Regions from separate parts of the Halomonas sp. PAMB 3264 genome, predicted to be linked through region 1. Evidence: predicted binding sites of a transcription regulator. Region 1 holds the regulator's gene; the other holds the start of a gene.
The links. Region 1 encodes sigma-54, which starts transcription at its own class of promoters, with help from an activator protein. Its sites were predicted from a motif close to TGGCACNNNNNTTGCTNT; they were not measured.

Region 1 (12,379 bases):
TGGCTTGCGTTAGTAGTGACCGCATCATCCTGTCCTTTTGGGGTGCGTCTGGCCCAGCATGTCGCTATAAAATCCCGGCGCCGGGTAGTGAAACGGCACCGGGCCGTCCGGCTCGCCGTGAACGAACTGGCTCACCCTCGGGTCGTCGCTGGTATCAAAGGTGGCCGGTGTGCCTTCGGACACGACCTGGCCGTCGGCGATCAGATAGAGGTAGTCGGCAATACTCAGCGTCTCCTTGATGTCGTGAGACACTACCACCGACGTCAAAGCGAGCGCTTCGTTGAGCCGCTTGATGAGCTGGACCAGCACGCCCATCGAGATCGGGTCCTGACCAACGAAAGGTTCGTCATAGAGCACCAGCTCCGGGTCGAGCGCAATGGCGCGCGCCAGCGCCACGCGCCGAGCCATTCCGCCGGAGAGCTCGGCAGGGGTTAACTCGCGGGCGCCACGCAGCCCCACTGCCTGCAGCTTCATTAGCACCAGATCGCGAATCATGGCATCAGGGAGGTCCGTGTGTACTCTCAGCGGAAACGCGACGTTTTCGAATACGTTCAAATCCGAAAACAGCGCTCCGCTTTGAAACAGCATGCCCATTCGCTTTCGCAGCGTAAACAGCGCCTTGCGCGAAAGCCGGTGTACGTCCTGACCGTCGATCAGAATCCGTCCACGGTCCGGCGTGAGCTGCCCGCCCATGAGCTTTAAAAGCGTCGTTTTGCCCGTACCGCTTGGCCCCATGATGGCGGTGACCTGACCGCGCGGAATACGAAGGTTCACACCGCGGAAGATGTCGTGGTCACCGCGAGAGAAATGCAGATTTTCGATTTCGATGAAGGGCGCGGGAGTCATGGGTGGATAAACCCTCCTCTTGGGGCGGATAGCTGACCAACTAACCGCAAACGCAGGAACGCGGGCTCATCAGGACCGGCTTTCAAAAAAAACAGTGTTTTCGAATAGTAGCGAACATTGTACCTTAACGCCACCTGTCGCCGCCTTAACCAACGCGCAAATCCTTGACGCCAAAGGCGCTAACGCCTTGTTAAAAATGGCCGTACCAGTGCGCCAGCGCAAAATGCTATTCTAGAGCGCTGTCCCACGACATCTTTATTCAAGAGGCCCTCATGCCCGCGTTTCACGGCACCCCCGGCGCTTTACGCGAAAGCGCCCTGCGCACGCTTTCGATCGAGCAGGCCGCCATTGGCGAGCTCCAGGAGAAGCTGGACGAACATTTCGACCGGGCCTGCGCCCTGATTCTCGCCTGCCAGGGGCGCGTCGTGGTCACCGGCATGGGGAAATCCGGCCATATCGCCGGTAAACTCGCCGCCACGCTTGCCAGCACCGGTACGCCGGCGTTTTTCGTCCACCCGGGCGAGGCGAGCCACGGCGATCTGGGCATGATCACCCGCGCCGATGTGGTCATCGCACTGTCCAACTCCGGTGAAACCGCCGAGGTCACAGCGCTGCTGCCGTTATTAAAGCGTCTGGGTGTGCCCTTGATCAGCATGACCGGCCGGCCGGACTCTACGCTTGGCACTCACGCCGATGCGCATCTAAACAGCGGCGTTGCCCGCGAGGCGTGCCCGCTGGATCTCGCCCCGACCAGTTCGACCACCGCCGCCCTTGCACTGGGCGATGCGCTGGCGGTGGCGCTGCTGGAAGCGAGAGGCTTCACCGCCGAGGATTTCGCGCTATCGCATCCCGGCGGCAGTCTTGGCAAGCGCCTGCTTTTGCGCGTCAAGGACTTGATGCACAGCGGCGATCGCCTGCCGGCGGTGGCGCTTGGAAGCCCGCTACGCGATGCGCTGCTGGAAATCACCCGTCAGGGGCTGGGCTTTACCTGCGTGGTGGACGATCAGGGGCGTCTGGCCGGTGTCTATACCGACGGCGATCTGCGCCGCACCCTGGACGAGCATTTCGACCTTCGCGAAGTCAGCGTCGACGAGGTGATGACACGGCCCGGCAAGCGCGTGGGGCCCAACATGCTCGCCGCCGAAGCGGTACGCCTGATGGAAGATAGCCGTATCACGGCGCTGGCGGTCGTGGATGAACACGAGCGCCCGATCGGTGCCTTACACATGCACGACCTGCTCTCTAGCGGCGTGATTTGATCAACGTTTACCTTACTTGATGATAACGGAGTCCCCATGGCCGTCCCCGACGCTCTCAACGACCGCCTTCGTAACGTTCGCCTGCTTGCCATCGACGTGGATGGCGTCATGACCGATGGACGCCTCTATTTCCAGGCCGACGGCATCGAGATCAAGGCGTTTCACACCCAGGATGGACACGGGCTAAAACTGCTCAAACGCGCCGGCTTTCACGTTGCGCTGATTACCGGCCGCGACTCTCCCATGGTCAGCCAGCGCGCCGCCGCCCTCGGCATTACCCACGTCCACCAGGGGGTCGAGGACAAGCTCGCCACGCTTAAAGCGCTCTGCTCGCGGCTATCACTGGATCTCGATCAGGTGGCCTACTGCGGTGACGATCTGCCGGATCTCAAGTGCATCAAGCGCGCAGGCGTCGGCATCACCGTCCCCAACGCCCCGGACTATATGCACACCCACGCCGACTGGATCACCGATGCGCTCGGCGGCCACGGCGCGGTGCGCGAAATTTGCGACACGCTGCTGATGACCCAGGGCCACTGGGACGCGGTGATGGATACCTATCTTTAACATGACTACCTATCTTTAACATGACTACCTGTCTATAACCTTGCGGTCGCGATGATCGCGCGCAAGACTCACCGGCTCTCCTCGACGAAAGCCGCCCTTGAACCGACCCCGAGGTGACACGATGCCGGGCTCGACGGCAAGACGGATCAAAAAACGCCTTTGGCTTCCCGCCCTGGTCATCGCCCTGGGCGCCTGGCTTGTGTGGCTGGACCCGGGCGGCCCGGCGACGGTCGCGGTCGACCCGGACGTACAGCGCGAAGAGCCCGGCCACGTGCTCGAGAATGCAGGGCTTACGCTTTTCAACGACACCGGCGGGGTCTCTCAGCGCCTCGATACGCCGCGGCTGGTGCATACGCCCCAGCGCGCGCTGACCGAAATCGAGGCGCCGCGGGCAACGCTTTACGACAGTGAGCAGCGTCAATGGCTTGCCAGCGCCGATCATGGCACGCTGCAAAACGAGCGCCAGACACTGATCCTGGAAGGCAACGCCCGGCTGCTCGCCCCGGACGAGGGCTGGCAGCTCGATACCGAGCGCCTACACTACGAGGGTCTCGAGCGCCACGCCTATACCGAGGCGCCCGCACTTTTGCAGCAGCCGCCCCAACGTATGAGTGCCGAGCGCATGGACGTCTGGCTCGATGAAAGCCAGGTACGCCTGAGCGACAACGTGCGCGGCACGCATCCGCCGGTTCAAGCGCAACAAGCCGCCGACCCGACACCCCAGGACCCTACCGTTTCGGATTCCACCTTGCAGGAGTAGTTATGCACGCTTATTTACGAATCGCACTGCTGAGCCTGGCGCTGCCGCTGACCGCCCAGGCGCAAACCAGCCAGGCGCCCGTCGAAGTGGAAGCCGACCGGCTCGACCTCGACCAGCGTGCGGGCACCGCGGTCTATTCCGGCAACGTCAACATTCGCCAGGGCGAGATGCAGATTCGCGGCGACCGCGTTGAAATCACGCGCAACGATGCCGGCGAGCTCTCCCAGGCGACCGCCACCGGCGAGCGCGCCTATCTTCGCAACCAGCTCGAAAATGAGCCGGCGCCCATGGAGGGCTGGGCGCGACGCATCGTTTATCATGTCAGCGAGCGCCGGGTCGAGCTGATCGATCAGGCCGAGCTCACCCAGCGCAGCGACCGCTTTCGTGGCGGGCGGCTGGAGTATTTTATCGACCGCGAAGTGGTTCAGGCGCGCTCCGACGTCAGCGGTGGTGACAACCAGCGCATTCGCATGACGCTGCAGCCCGCGCAATAGGAGAGTCATCGTGTCGAGCACCCAACCTGAAGCGATCAAGACGCTTCACGCCCGCCACCTGGCCAAAAGCTACAAGCGCCGCCGGGTGGTCAAGGATATCAATCTGGAGATCACCCAGGGCAGCGTCGTGGGCCTGCTTGGCCCTAACGGGGCGGGCAAGACGACCTCGTTTTACATGATCGTGGGGCTGGTCAAGGCGGATGCCGGAAGCGTAGGTATCGACGAGCTGGATTTGACCCGGGCACCGATGCACGAGCGCGCCATCGCCGGCATCGGCTATCTGCCCCAGGAGGCATCGATCTTTAGAAAGCTCTCGGTGGCCGACAACATCATGGCCATTCTGGAGACGCGCAAGGAGCTGGACCGCCCTGCCCGCCAGGCGCGCCTGGAGCAGCTGCTGGAAGATTTTCACATCACCCACATTCGCGACAACCTGGGGATGAGCCTCTCCGGTGGCGAGCGCCGCCGCGTGGAAATCGCCCGGTCGCTGGCCACTGACCCGGCCTTCATCCTGCTCGACGAACCCTTCGCCGGGGTGGATCCAATTTCCGTCGGCGAGATCAAGTCGATCATCCTTGCGCTCAAGGCGCGCCATATCGGCGTGTTGATCACCGACCACAACGTCCGGGAAACGCTGGATATCTGCGACATTGCCTATATCGTCGGCGACGGCCATATCATCGCAAGTGGCGACGCCGACGCCATCCTTGGCGATCAAAAGGTGCGCGAGGTCTATCTGGGCGCAGATTTTCGTCTCTAACCCGGTGACAACCATAAATTTCCGGGTAGTGGCATATTTATTGCACTTGCGTCGAACCCCGTCTCGCTCTAGTGTGGAGCTTTACGAGTAACGAGTGGTTCTTCGATGGTCATGAAAGCTTCTCTACAGCTGCGCGTCGGTACGCAGCTGACCATGACACCGCAGCTGCAGCAGGCGATCGCCCTGCTGCAGCTCTCGACGTTGGACCTGCGCCAGGAGATCCAGCAGGCGCTCGACGCCAACCCGCTTTTAGAGCAGGAAGACGAATTCGGCGAAGAGAAAACCCAGGAGACGCCAGAAACCGAGTGGGAAGAGAGCATCCCCCAGGAGCTTGCCACCGACAGCGAATGGTCCGACACCTACCAGGACATGGCCGCCGGTGGCAGCGGCGAAGGCCCGGATTTCGAGCGCCAGGCCGCTGGCCAAAGCCTTCAGGGGCATCTGTTGTGGCAGTTGGCGATGACGGATACCAGCCCACGAGACCATGCCATTGCCGAAAGCCTGATCGACGCGCTGGATGCCAACGGCTACCTGACCCAGCCGCTTAACGACATTCGCGAAGGCCTCAAGGCCCAGGGCCTGGACGGCCTGAGCCAGCGGGAGGTGGAAAACGTGCTGCTGCGCGTGCAGCAGTTCGAGCCCACCGGCGTGTTCGCCCGCGATCTGCGCGAGTGTCTGCTGCTACAGCTGGCAGCGCTTGCCGACGATACCCCGCTGCTGATGCAGGCCCGGCGCCTGGTGCGTCAGTTTCTGGAAGCGCTGGGCAAGAACGACCTGCGCCTGTTGAAACGCCGCCTCAGCCTCGATGACGAGCAGCTCGACGACGTCGTCCGGCTGATTCGAAGCCTCGACCCGCGCCCGGGCAGCGCCTTTGGTGCCACCAACCAAAGCTACATCACCCCGGATCTGGTGGTCCGTCACGACCAGGAAGGCTGGCATCTCGAGCTCAATCCGGAGGCGCTGCCCAAGCTTCGCGTTCAGCCGGACTACGCCAGCCTCATCAAACGCGCCGACAAGAGCCAGGACAATCAGTTCTTGAAAGAACACCTGCAGGAGGCGCGCTGGCTGATCAAGAGCCTGTCGAGTCGAAACGACACGCTTTTGCGCGTTGGCCGCGAAATCATCGCTCGCCAGATCGGTTTTCTGGAGCGCGGCGAAGAAGCGATGAAACCGTTGATTCTCGCCGATATCGCCGAAGCGGTGGAGATGCACGAGTCGACGATCTCGCGGGTCACGACGCAAAAATATATTCACACGCCCCGCGGCGTATTCGAGCTCAAGTACTTTTTCTCGAGCCAGGTGAGCGGTCAGGATGGCGGCGACAGCCACTCCAGCACCGCGATCCGCGCCCGGCTCAAAAAACTGATTCAAGACGAAACGCCAGGCAAGCCGCTATCGGACAGCCATTTGGTCACGCTACTCGAGGCCAACGGCATCAACGTGGCCAGGCGCACCGTGGCCAAATACCGCGAAGCGATGGGCATTCCCTCCTCCAGCGAGCGGCGCCGTTTACGTTAAACGGGAAACTTGCCGGCAGGGCTTTGCAATGGCGGAAAAAGGGTTACAATCGAAGGACAGTCCTGGATTAGGAGTACGTCGATGCAAGTGAACATTACCGGTCATCACCTGGAACTGACAGACGCCCTGCGTGACTACGTCAACGAGAAACTCGAGCGTATCGAACGCCACTACGACAACATCACCACCGTGCAGGTGACGCTGTCGATCGAAAAGGAGCGTCAGCAGGCCGCCTGCACGCTGCATGCTTCGGGCGCCGACGTACACGCCGAAGCCGAGGACAATGATATGTATGCCGCCATCGACGCCCTGGCCGACAAGCTCGACCGCCAACTGGTAAAACACAAGGAAAAAGCACAGGCCCGCGCCCAGGGCGCTGGCGTGCGTTAATTCGATGACCCTGGAAACCATACTCCCCCCGGAGCGCGTGCTGTTCGACGTCCCCGGGGGCAGCAAAAAACGGGTGCTGGAGTTCTTCAGCACGTTCATCGCTCAAAACACACCGAGCCTGGATAGTCAGGAAGTTTTCAGCCGGCTGGTCGGTCGTGAGCGCCTTGGCAGTACCGGCATCGGCAATGGGGTCGCGATTCCCCACGCCCGAAGTCCGCACTGCAGCGCGCCGATCGCCGGCTTTCTAAAGCTCGCCGAACCCGTCGACTTCGACGCCATCGATGGCGATCCGGTGGATCTGGTGTTCGTGCTGCTGGTACCGGAAGAGGCGGACGACACGCATCTGGCGCTTTTGGGCCAGGTCGCCACCATTATGAACGACGCCACGACCCGCGCGCAGTTTCGAAAGTGTGAAAGCCAGCGCGAGCTTTTAGAGCTGGTCACCGCCCGCATTCGCGAGCAGGCGCAGGGGTAAGCCCACCACCTTCGCTTTTCCCGGCCCTTCAATCGCAATCGCGCTTACGTACAGGCGTGTGCCGATAAGAGCGCTCACTGACCGAAGAGAGACACGATGCAACTTGTGATCATCAGCGGCCGCTCCGGGTCGGGGAAGTCCATTGCGCTTCAGGCGCTGGAAGATTTGGGCTACTACGCCATCGACAACCTGCCGGCAATGCTTTTGGGCTCGCTGGTCGAAGAGCTTGGCCAGCACGGTGAGCGCACGCACCTGGCGGTGAGCATCGATGCACGCAATCTGCCCACCGCGCTTGAACGCTTCCCTGCGCTGCTCCAGGACATCAAAAACGGCAGCACCCGCGTTCAGGTCATTTATCTGACCACCGACGCGCGCACGCTGCTCGAGCGCTACTCCGCCACTCGTCGGCGCCATCCGCTCACCCGCGACAGCGACATGACGCTGGAAGAGGCGATTTCCCAGGAGGAGCAGACGCTGTTCGGCATTCGCGAGCTGGCGGATCTGATGATCGACACTTCGCGGCTCACGGTGCACGATCTGCGCCGACGCATCACCGACCAGCTGGGGCACCAGCGCCAAAGCCAGCTTACGCTCACGCTCGAGTCCTTCGGCTACAAGCGTGGCGTGCCGCTGGACGCCGATATCGTCTTCGACATTCGCTGCCTGCCCAACCCCTACTGGGACCCGACGCTACGCCCCCACACCGGTCGCGACGACGCGATCGTCGGTTTTCTGGAGAGCTACCCGGTGGTCGGTGATATGCGCCAGGACATTCTCGATTGGCTCGAGAAGTGGCTGCCCGCCTATCAGAATAGCCAGCGTAGCTACATGACCGTCGCGATTGGCTGCACCGGCGGCCAGCACCGCTCGGTCTACATGGTCGACCGGCTGGCGCAGGATCTGCTCGCCTCGCGCGGGGGTGTTCAAGTGCGCCACCGGGAACTGGGCCTTCACTTTAGCCTCGACGCCACGAGCGGCTCAAACGCTGTTGACGACCGATCAACGGCGTAACGCAGAGGCCGGGATCAGCACCACCATAAGCAACGAGCGGAAAACAGGGAAACAGGTGCCAGAAAGACGTTTGACACTGACCAATCAGCGCGGCCTGCACGCTCGCGCCGCCACCAAACTCGTAACCTGCGCGCAGCGTTTCGAGGCAAGCGTGCACGTCTACCGGCAGACCCAGAAAGCCGATGCCGCCAATATCATGTCACTTTTGATGCTGGCCGCACCCTGCGGCACCGAGCTCGTTGTAGAGGCCACGGGCGACGACGCCGAGGCGGCGCTGGACGCCCTACAGGCGCTGTTCGAGGCGCGCTTCGACGAGGACGCCTGATCCCCGTCCAGGGCGCTACGCCTTTTCATCGATCGGTTCTCAGCGGCCGATGCTCATCTATCGGGCCCCATCATGCAGCTCATTCAGACCGGCAAGTACTCCCGGGTCCATTTCGACCCGGCCCGCGATCATTTCATCAAAACCTTTCATCCCAAGGCCTTCGACCGGCTGCGCTATCTAACGCGCATTCGCCCCTACCCTGGGCACAACTTCGCCCTGGTCGCCGCGCGCCTGGAGGCGCTCGGTATCGCCACGCCGCGCATCGTCGAGACTCGCCCTTACCGATTGGTCACCGACAACGTCCACGGTGAGCCGCTCAGGGCCCACATTCTCGACTCCCCAAATCTACAGGAGCAGTATCTGGACGCGCTGGCCGCGTTTGATCACGAGGGCATTCACTGTCGCGGCCTGCACACCGAGAATTTTCTGGTCCATGAGGGCCGCATGGTGGCCATCGACCTCGACGCTTACAAGCTGCCGCGCTGGCGGCGCTACCCACGCCGGGAGTATCTGGACTGCCTGAGTCGCTCGCTCGCCGGGCCCGAGTACTTTTTGTTCGAGCGTCTGCTCGAGCGCCTGAACCTGGACGCCCAGTACCGCCCCAAAAGCTAATTTGAAAAACGCTACCCATAAAAAAACCCGCGACGCAGTTCGAGCCGTCGCGGGCTATCGTACGTGTTGCGCGTTTAGTCGCCGGCGACGGTCATGGCGTCGACCAGCCAGCTTCCCGTGTGGATACTGCCCCGGGTATCGATGTCGTCGCCCAGTGCCTGGAGGCCCTTGAACATCGTCATCAGATTACCCGCGATGGTGAACTCCTCGACCGGATACTGGATCTGGCCGTTCTCGACCCAAAAACCTGCAGCGCCGCGGGAGTAGTCGCCGGTTACGCTGTTCACGCCCTGGCCCATCAGTTCGGTCACCAGCACGCCGCGCCCCATGCGCGCCAGCAGTGACTCCAGGCTTTCCTGCGGCGCTTCGAGGCGGATGTTGCGCGCCCCGCCCGCATTGCCGGTCGTGGTCATGCCAAGGCGCCGGGCGCTGTAGGACGAGAGCATATAGCTTGCGATGCGCCCATCTTCGATAAAGCGGTTGTGGCGCGTCTGCACGCCTTCACCGTCGAAGGGCGAGCTTGCCATGGCGCCGACTTCCAGCGGGCGCTCCTCGAGGTTGAACCACTCGGGAAACAGCGGCTCGCCCAGCTTGTCGCACAAAAAAGAGGCCTCGCGGTAGAGCGCGCCGCCGGCCAGCGCTCCCATGAGATGCCCCACCAGCCCGGATGCCAGAGACGGGTCGAACAGCACCGGGAACGTGCCGGTCGGCGGGCGTTTGGCGCCCAGCCGGCGCAGGGTACGCCTGGCCGCTTCGCGCCCCACGCTTTGTGGGTCTCTCAGCGCCCGCGGGTCGCGGGCGCTGGTGTAATCAAAATCGCGCTGCATGCCCTGCTCATCCTGGGCGATCAGCATGCAGGAGAGCGAGTGACTGCTGCCCTTTTGCGTGCCTACGAAACCGTGGCTATTGGCGTACACCCGCACACCCTCGCCGCTTGAAAGCGAGGCGCCTTCGGACTGATGAATGCCGGCCACCTCGCTCCCGGCGCGCTCGCAGGCAAGCGCGAGCTCCGTGGCGCGCTCGGTATCCAGCGCCCAGGGGTGATGCACGTCGAGATCAGGCAGGTGGGTGGCCATCAGGGAGGCCTCGGCGAGTCCGGCCGCCGGGTCCTCACCGGTATAGCGCGCAATCGACAGCGCCTTCTCGACTGCCGCCTTGATCGAGGCGGAACTCGCGTCACTGGAGGACGCGCTGCCCTTGCGGCTGCCCACGTAAAGCGTCACCGCGATGCCTTGATCCCGGGAAAGCTCGACGGTTTCGACCTCACCCAGGCGTACGCTCACCGACAGTCCCTGGTCGACGCTGGCGCCTACCTCGGCCTGGTCGGCGCCCAGCTTTTTGGCCAGCGCCAGCGCCTCTTCGGCCCGCGCGACGAGCTCCTGCTGCTGCGCGGCCGCGTCGAATGCCTGTGCCATAACGTTCTCCTTATCGCCGCTGTCGCGGGCGGATCAATGTAAGGGTCGCAGCTGATATACTAGCCGGCGACAAATCTATCAAGTGAGTGACGTATGCCTAAAAAACGCCCTGCGGTCGAGTCTTTCGATGAGCTCGACGACGCCCCGGAGCGGCCCAGCAAATCCCAGCTCAAGCGCGAAATGCACGAGCTGCAGGCGCTGGGCGAAACGCTGATTGCGATGAGGCCCGCCGAGCGCGCGCGCTTTCCGCTCTCCGACGACATGCTCGCCGCCATCGATGAAACCTCGCGCATTCGCTCCCATGAAGGTCGCCGGCGCCACATGCAGTACGTAGGCAAGCTGGTGCGCAAGGAGGATCTGAACGCGATTCAGGCGGTGTTCGACGCCATTGAAGCGGAGAAGAACCAGCGCGATCACGCCTTTCACCGCCTCGAAAAGTGGCGCGACCGGCTGATCGACGAAGGCGACCCGGCGGTCGATGCGTTCATGGCGGAGCACCCCACCGCGGATCGCCAGGCCATTCGCCAGCTCGTTCGCAACGCTCAAAAGGAGCGTGAGCAGGAAAAGCCGCCGGCCAGCGCCCGCAAGCTTTTCAAACACCTTCGCGAAACGCTCGTTCTCTAATCCTCTTTCACCGCCAGGCGCGTCAGGACTGGGTGCCGCCCACGGTCAGCTCGTCGAGCTTGAGCGTGGGCTGACCCACGCCAACCGGCACGCCCTGGCCTTCCTTGCCGCATACGCCGACGCCGGTATCCATCGCCATGTCGTGGCCGATCATCGACACTCGCCCCATCGCCTCGGGGCCGTTGCCGATCAGCGTCGCCCCCTTGACCGGCGCGGTAATTTTGCCGTCCTCGATCATGTAGGCCTCGCTTGCCGAGAACACGAACTTGCCCGAGGTGATATCCACCTGGCCGCCGCCAAAGCTCACCGCGTAGATGCCGCGCTTGACGCTTTTGATGATCTCGTCCGGGTCGTCCTGACCGGCCAGCATCACCGTATTGGTCATGCGCGGCATGGGTAGGTGGGCAAACGACTCGCGCCGCGCGTTGCCGGTCGGCGCCATGCCCATCAGCCGTGCGTTGAGCTTGTCCTGCATGTAGCCGGTAAGAATACCGTCCTCGATCAACGGCGTATTCTGGCCAGGCGTACCTTCGTCGTCGACGCTCAGCGAGCCGCGCCCGTCCATGATCGTCGCGTCGTCCACCACGGTCACGCCTCGGGCGGCGACCTGCTGCCCCATGCGCCCGGAAAACGCCGAGCTGCCCTTGCGGTTGAAGTCACCTTCCAGGCCGTGGCCGACGGCTTCGTGGAGCAAAATGCCCGGCCAGCCCGCACCGAGCACTACCGGCATCTGACCCGCTGGGGCATCGATGGCCTCCAGGTTGACCAGCGCCTGGCGTACCGCCTCCCTGGCGTAAATCGCCGGCGCGCCCTGCTCTTTTAACGTGGCCATGGAGTAGCGCCCACCGCCGCCGGCGCCGCCGCGCTCGCGGCGGCCGTTTTTGGAGGCAATCACGCTGACGTTGAAGCGCACCAGCGGACGAATGTCCGCGGCGAGCGTGCCGTCGCTTGCCCGCACCAGCACCACCTCATAAGTGCCGGAAAGCGAAGCGCTGACCTGGCTGACACTCGGATCCGCCGCCCGCGCTACCCGGTCGGCCTCCATCAACATGGCCACCTTCTCCTCAGCGCTAAGCCCCGCCAGCGGATCGATCCCGGCATAGAAGTGCTCGGCATGAGTCATCGCTACCGGCTGGCCGGCGCGCTTTTGGCCGCTGCGCACGATGCCCGCCGCGGTACGCCCGGTATCCAGCAGGGCGTTGGCGTTGATCTGATTGGAGTAGGCGAAGCCGGTCTTCTCACCGGCTAGAGAACGTACGCCTACGCCACCGTCGATATTGTAGCTGGCCTCTTTCACGCGCCCATCTTCCAGCACCCAGCCCT
Region 2 (3,301 bases), 1.9 Mb from region 1:
TTCCGCCTTGAGTATGATGCCGTGCTGATCGAGCGTGGTGGGGCTCAAGCTGCCTGCATCGGTAATGGTCAGCAAAAGCTCCTCGTTTTCAAGGCTCACCGCCTCCAGGTGCGCCGGGTAGTCTGTTGCCTGATCACCAATGGCCACCGTGAGCGCGTGGCGACGATCATCCAACCCCACCAGCACCCGAGCGATATGCGCTTGATCAACGATCTGTACGTGCCCCGTATCGCTTTGCGCGCTACTGCCTGAACCGTTGCCTGTCACGCTTTCTGACACTACCGTTTCCATGGCCGTCTCGTTGTTTTATTGGCGCCTGTTGGATGTCTGGCCGGCGCTCTTCTCTTTTCGTTACTCAGGACTTGTTTTCGTTACTAAGTACTCGTTTTCGTTGAGCAATACGCGTGATCGTTGACCAGGGCTCAGTAGCGCCAGGTCGCGCCGACCTGGTTCGGCGCCAGCGTAATGGCGTACTCGCCTTCCAGCGTGATCGGCCCCATCGACACCCGCGCCGGCTGAAAGCGATTGATGGCGGATGACGCCTGATTCGGCTGCGTCCAGATCTGCAGCTCGTTGACCAGCATGCCCGAGGCGAAGTTGAGCGCCGCGTCATCACCGCGCCCGTCGGCGGCGATCACCCCGGCGGCCAGCCCGTTTACCACCAGCGACCCTACCCGCGCGCCCCAGCCGCGTCGCTCGCGCTCGGCGCGGGCAAGCTCGAGGCCCAGCGCCTGCACGCCGCTCAAATCACCGCTCGCTTTCAAGCGCTCGTAGCGCGCCAGCGCCGCCGGGTGCGGCTGACGATCGGTGAACATGCCGCCCAGCGCCAGCGCGGACTTCACCGCGCCCACCCGTGCATCGAACCGATCGTCGGAATCGCTGGCCTCACTCGACTGGTAAACGTTCACCGCCAGGCTTGTGGCGTAGATGCCGCTCCACCCCCACTGCCAAAGATTCGCCTGACGCGCGCCGTTTTCGAACACGTCGTCATAGGCCGCCCAGTCACTGGAAGACTGCGCAAAAGCGGGAAGAGTGAACGCGCACGCAAACGCGCAGAGCCAGAGACGTAGCCGCATGATCGAAAGCCTATAAGGAGGAAAAAGTAACGCTAAGCGTAGCACGCCCGGCCTAAAGCGACGGTTGAAACGCTTCCTTTCCAGGTTCGATCTCAGACCGGTTGGAAAAGTATGCCAACGTTTACATCGTTGGAAGAGCGTTCGCGGTTCGTCAGGATTACTCAAGGGATCGAAGCGAAGCAGATGGGCAGACTCGAATTTGCATAATGAATATGCAGGAGGAGGGAAGGGGCAGTGGGCGGTCGCTCCATCGCATCGGTCCAATGCGATGGAGCGTATCAATTGTCTAGTGACGCAATGATGCTACTTCTCGTCCTCATCCCAGTGTTCTATCGCGCGCTTGTCATCGGGCAGGCGGACGATGTCGTCGAGGCTGAGTTTGCCGTGGGTTTTGAAGCGGTGGCCGTGGGCGTCAAGGATGGCGGCGACGCTGCCAACGCTGACGCCTTCGTCTTCCCGGTAGGTTTCCACCTTCACCCGCACGATACGGTTTTGGTAACGGGCGGAGAGGATGTCGCCGCGGCGGGGGGCGTCGTGGTTCGGGTCGTTCTTGAAGTATTCCGATACGCTGGTTTTGCCTGGGTCGTCCCATTCGATGTGTTGATGCATTCTGCGGGTCCTTTTACCGGGTGAATGATGAGCTTAGTGTAGTTTGTAATGTCGGCAATCGGCCACCTGTGGCCTTTTTCATGAGAGGCCCCGTGGAATCGCCTTATCGAAAGGCGGTGGCACGCATCATTTTTAGGCGCAAAGGCGTTTGATTGTTTCGTTCTGGCTATTTCATCAACAGCTATGCACTTTTTTGGTTCAAATTTTAACTGAGTGATCGTTTGTGGTGCGTTTTTCGCTTTGTGGGCGCAGGCTGGAAGCGAGCCAACCGCGTTATGCATCGAGGTTGCACCGCCAATAAATTGAAAAAACTTTTCAAAACAGTGTCTTGTTATAGGGCATGCCATATTGGTGCAAAGTTGGCACGCTACATGCTTACTAAAAGGCAACGGCTGGCGTCGTAGGCAAACGCTTTTGGGCGTGCTACAACGAGAGCCGGTTTACCTTGAATCGCAGGTGTCAGGGCGGGAGTCAGCGCCTATCACGCGAACAAACAACGAAGGCGTGGCTTACGCACGTTGCGTACGACGGCTTTGTTCAACAATACGTTTAATCGATCGCTTACAGTACACGCTTTAAGCCACGCTCATACCGGAGACGGAGAACAGTATGTCAGCCAAGACGCTCGCGCTAATCGAAGAAAATGAAGTCAAGTGGGTAGATCTGCGTTTCACCGATACGCGCGGTAAAGAGCAGCACGTCACCGTACCGGCACGGGACGTCGACGAAGAGTTTTTTGAAAACGGCCAAATGTTCGATGGCTCCTCCATCGAAGGCTGGAAAGGCATCAACGAATCCGACATGATTCTGCGTCCCGAAGACGGCACTGCCTTCCTCGACCCCTTCACCGAAGACGCGACCATCATCCTGCGTTGCGACATCATCGAGCCGGCCACCATGCAGGGCTACGATCGCGACCCGCGCTCCATCGCCAAGCGCGCTGAAGCCTACCTCGAGTCCACTGGCCTTGGCGATACCGCCTTCTTCGGCCCGGAGCCCGAGTTCTTCATCTTCGATCAGGTGCACTGGAAAACCGATATCCAAGGCTCCATGTTCAAGATCAGCTCTGAAGAGGGCGCCTGGGCGACCGATAGCGACGTGGAAGGCGGCAACCTCGGTCACCGCCCGCGCGTTAAAGGCGGCTACTTCCCGGTGCCGCCGGTCGACAGCTTCCACGACATTCGTGGCGCGATGTGTAACACCCTCGAAGCGATCGGCCAGAGCGTCGAAGTGCATCACCACGAAGTAGCGAACGCCGGCCAGAACGAAATCGGCGTGAAGTTCAACACGCTGGTGAAGAAGGCCGACGAAGTTCAGGAAATGAAGTACGTGATCCACAACGTGGCGCACGCGTACGGCAAGACCGCCACCTTCATGCCGAAGCCGCTGGTAGGCGATAACGGTTCGGGCATGCACGTGCACCAGTCGTTCTGGAAAGACGGTGAAAACCAGTTCGCCGGCGACGAGTACGCGGGTCTTTCTGAAATGGCGCTTTACTACATCGGCGGTGTGATCAAGCACGCTCGCGCCCTGAACGCCTTCACCAACGCCTCGACCAACTCCTACAAGCGTCTGGTGCCGGGTTTCGAAGCGCCGGTCATGCTCGCCTACAGCGC

Region 2: the regulator sigma-54 is predicted to act here: its motif matches at 2,046-2,063, upstream of glnA (glutamate--ammonia ligase).

The regions. Positions count from the first base shown of each region.
Region 1 covers NZ_CP134866.1:1,597,250-1,609,628, reverse strand. The annotation lists gene mlaE (lipid asymmetry maintenance ABC transporter permease subunit MlaE) at 1-25, opposite strand, end outside; gene RN347_RS07115 (ABC transporter ATP-binding protein) at 25-846, opposite strand; gene RN347_RS07110 (KpsF/GutQ family sugar-phosphate isomerase) at 1,119-2,105, shown strand; gene RN347_RS07105 (HAD family hydrolase) at 2,142-2,672, shown strand; gene lptC (LPS export ABC transporter periplasmic protein LptC) at 2,794-3,432, shown strand; gene lptA (lipopolysaccharide transport periplasmic protein LptA) at 3,435-3,926, shown strand; gene lptB (LPS export ABC transporter ATP-binding protein) at 3,961-4,686, shown strand; gene RN347_RS07085 (RNA polymerase factor sigma-54) at 4,792-6,204, shown strand; gene hpf (ribosome hibernation-promoting factor, HPF/YfiA family) at 6,286-6,594, shown strand; gene RN347_RS07075 (PTS sugar transporter subunit IIA) at 6,599-7,069, shown strand; gene rapZ (RNase adapter RapZ) at 7,166-8,080, shown strand; gene RN347_RS07065 (HPr family phosphocarrier protein) at 8,136-8,405, shown strand; gene RN347_RS07060 (hypothetical protein) at 8,478-9,017, shown strand; gene pmbA (metalloprotease PmbA) at 9,092-10,432, opposite strand; gene yjgA (ribosome biogenesis factor YjgA) at 10,526-11,056, shown strand; gene tldD (metalloprotease TldD) at 11,079-12,379, opposite strand, start outside.
Region 2 covers NZ_CP134866.1:3,485,700-3,489,000, reverse strand. The annotation lists gene RN347_RS15855 (HD domain-containing phosphohydrolase) at 1-291, opposite strand, end outside; gene RN347_RS15850 (hypothetical protein) at 423-1,076, opposite strand; gene RN347_RS15845 (hypothetical protein) at 1,380-1,685, opposite strand; gene glnA (glutamate--ammonia ligase) at 2,295-3,301, shown strand, end outside.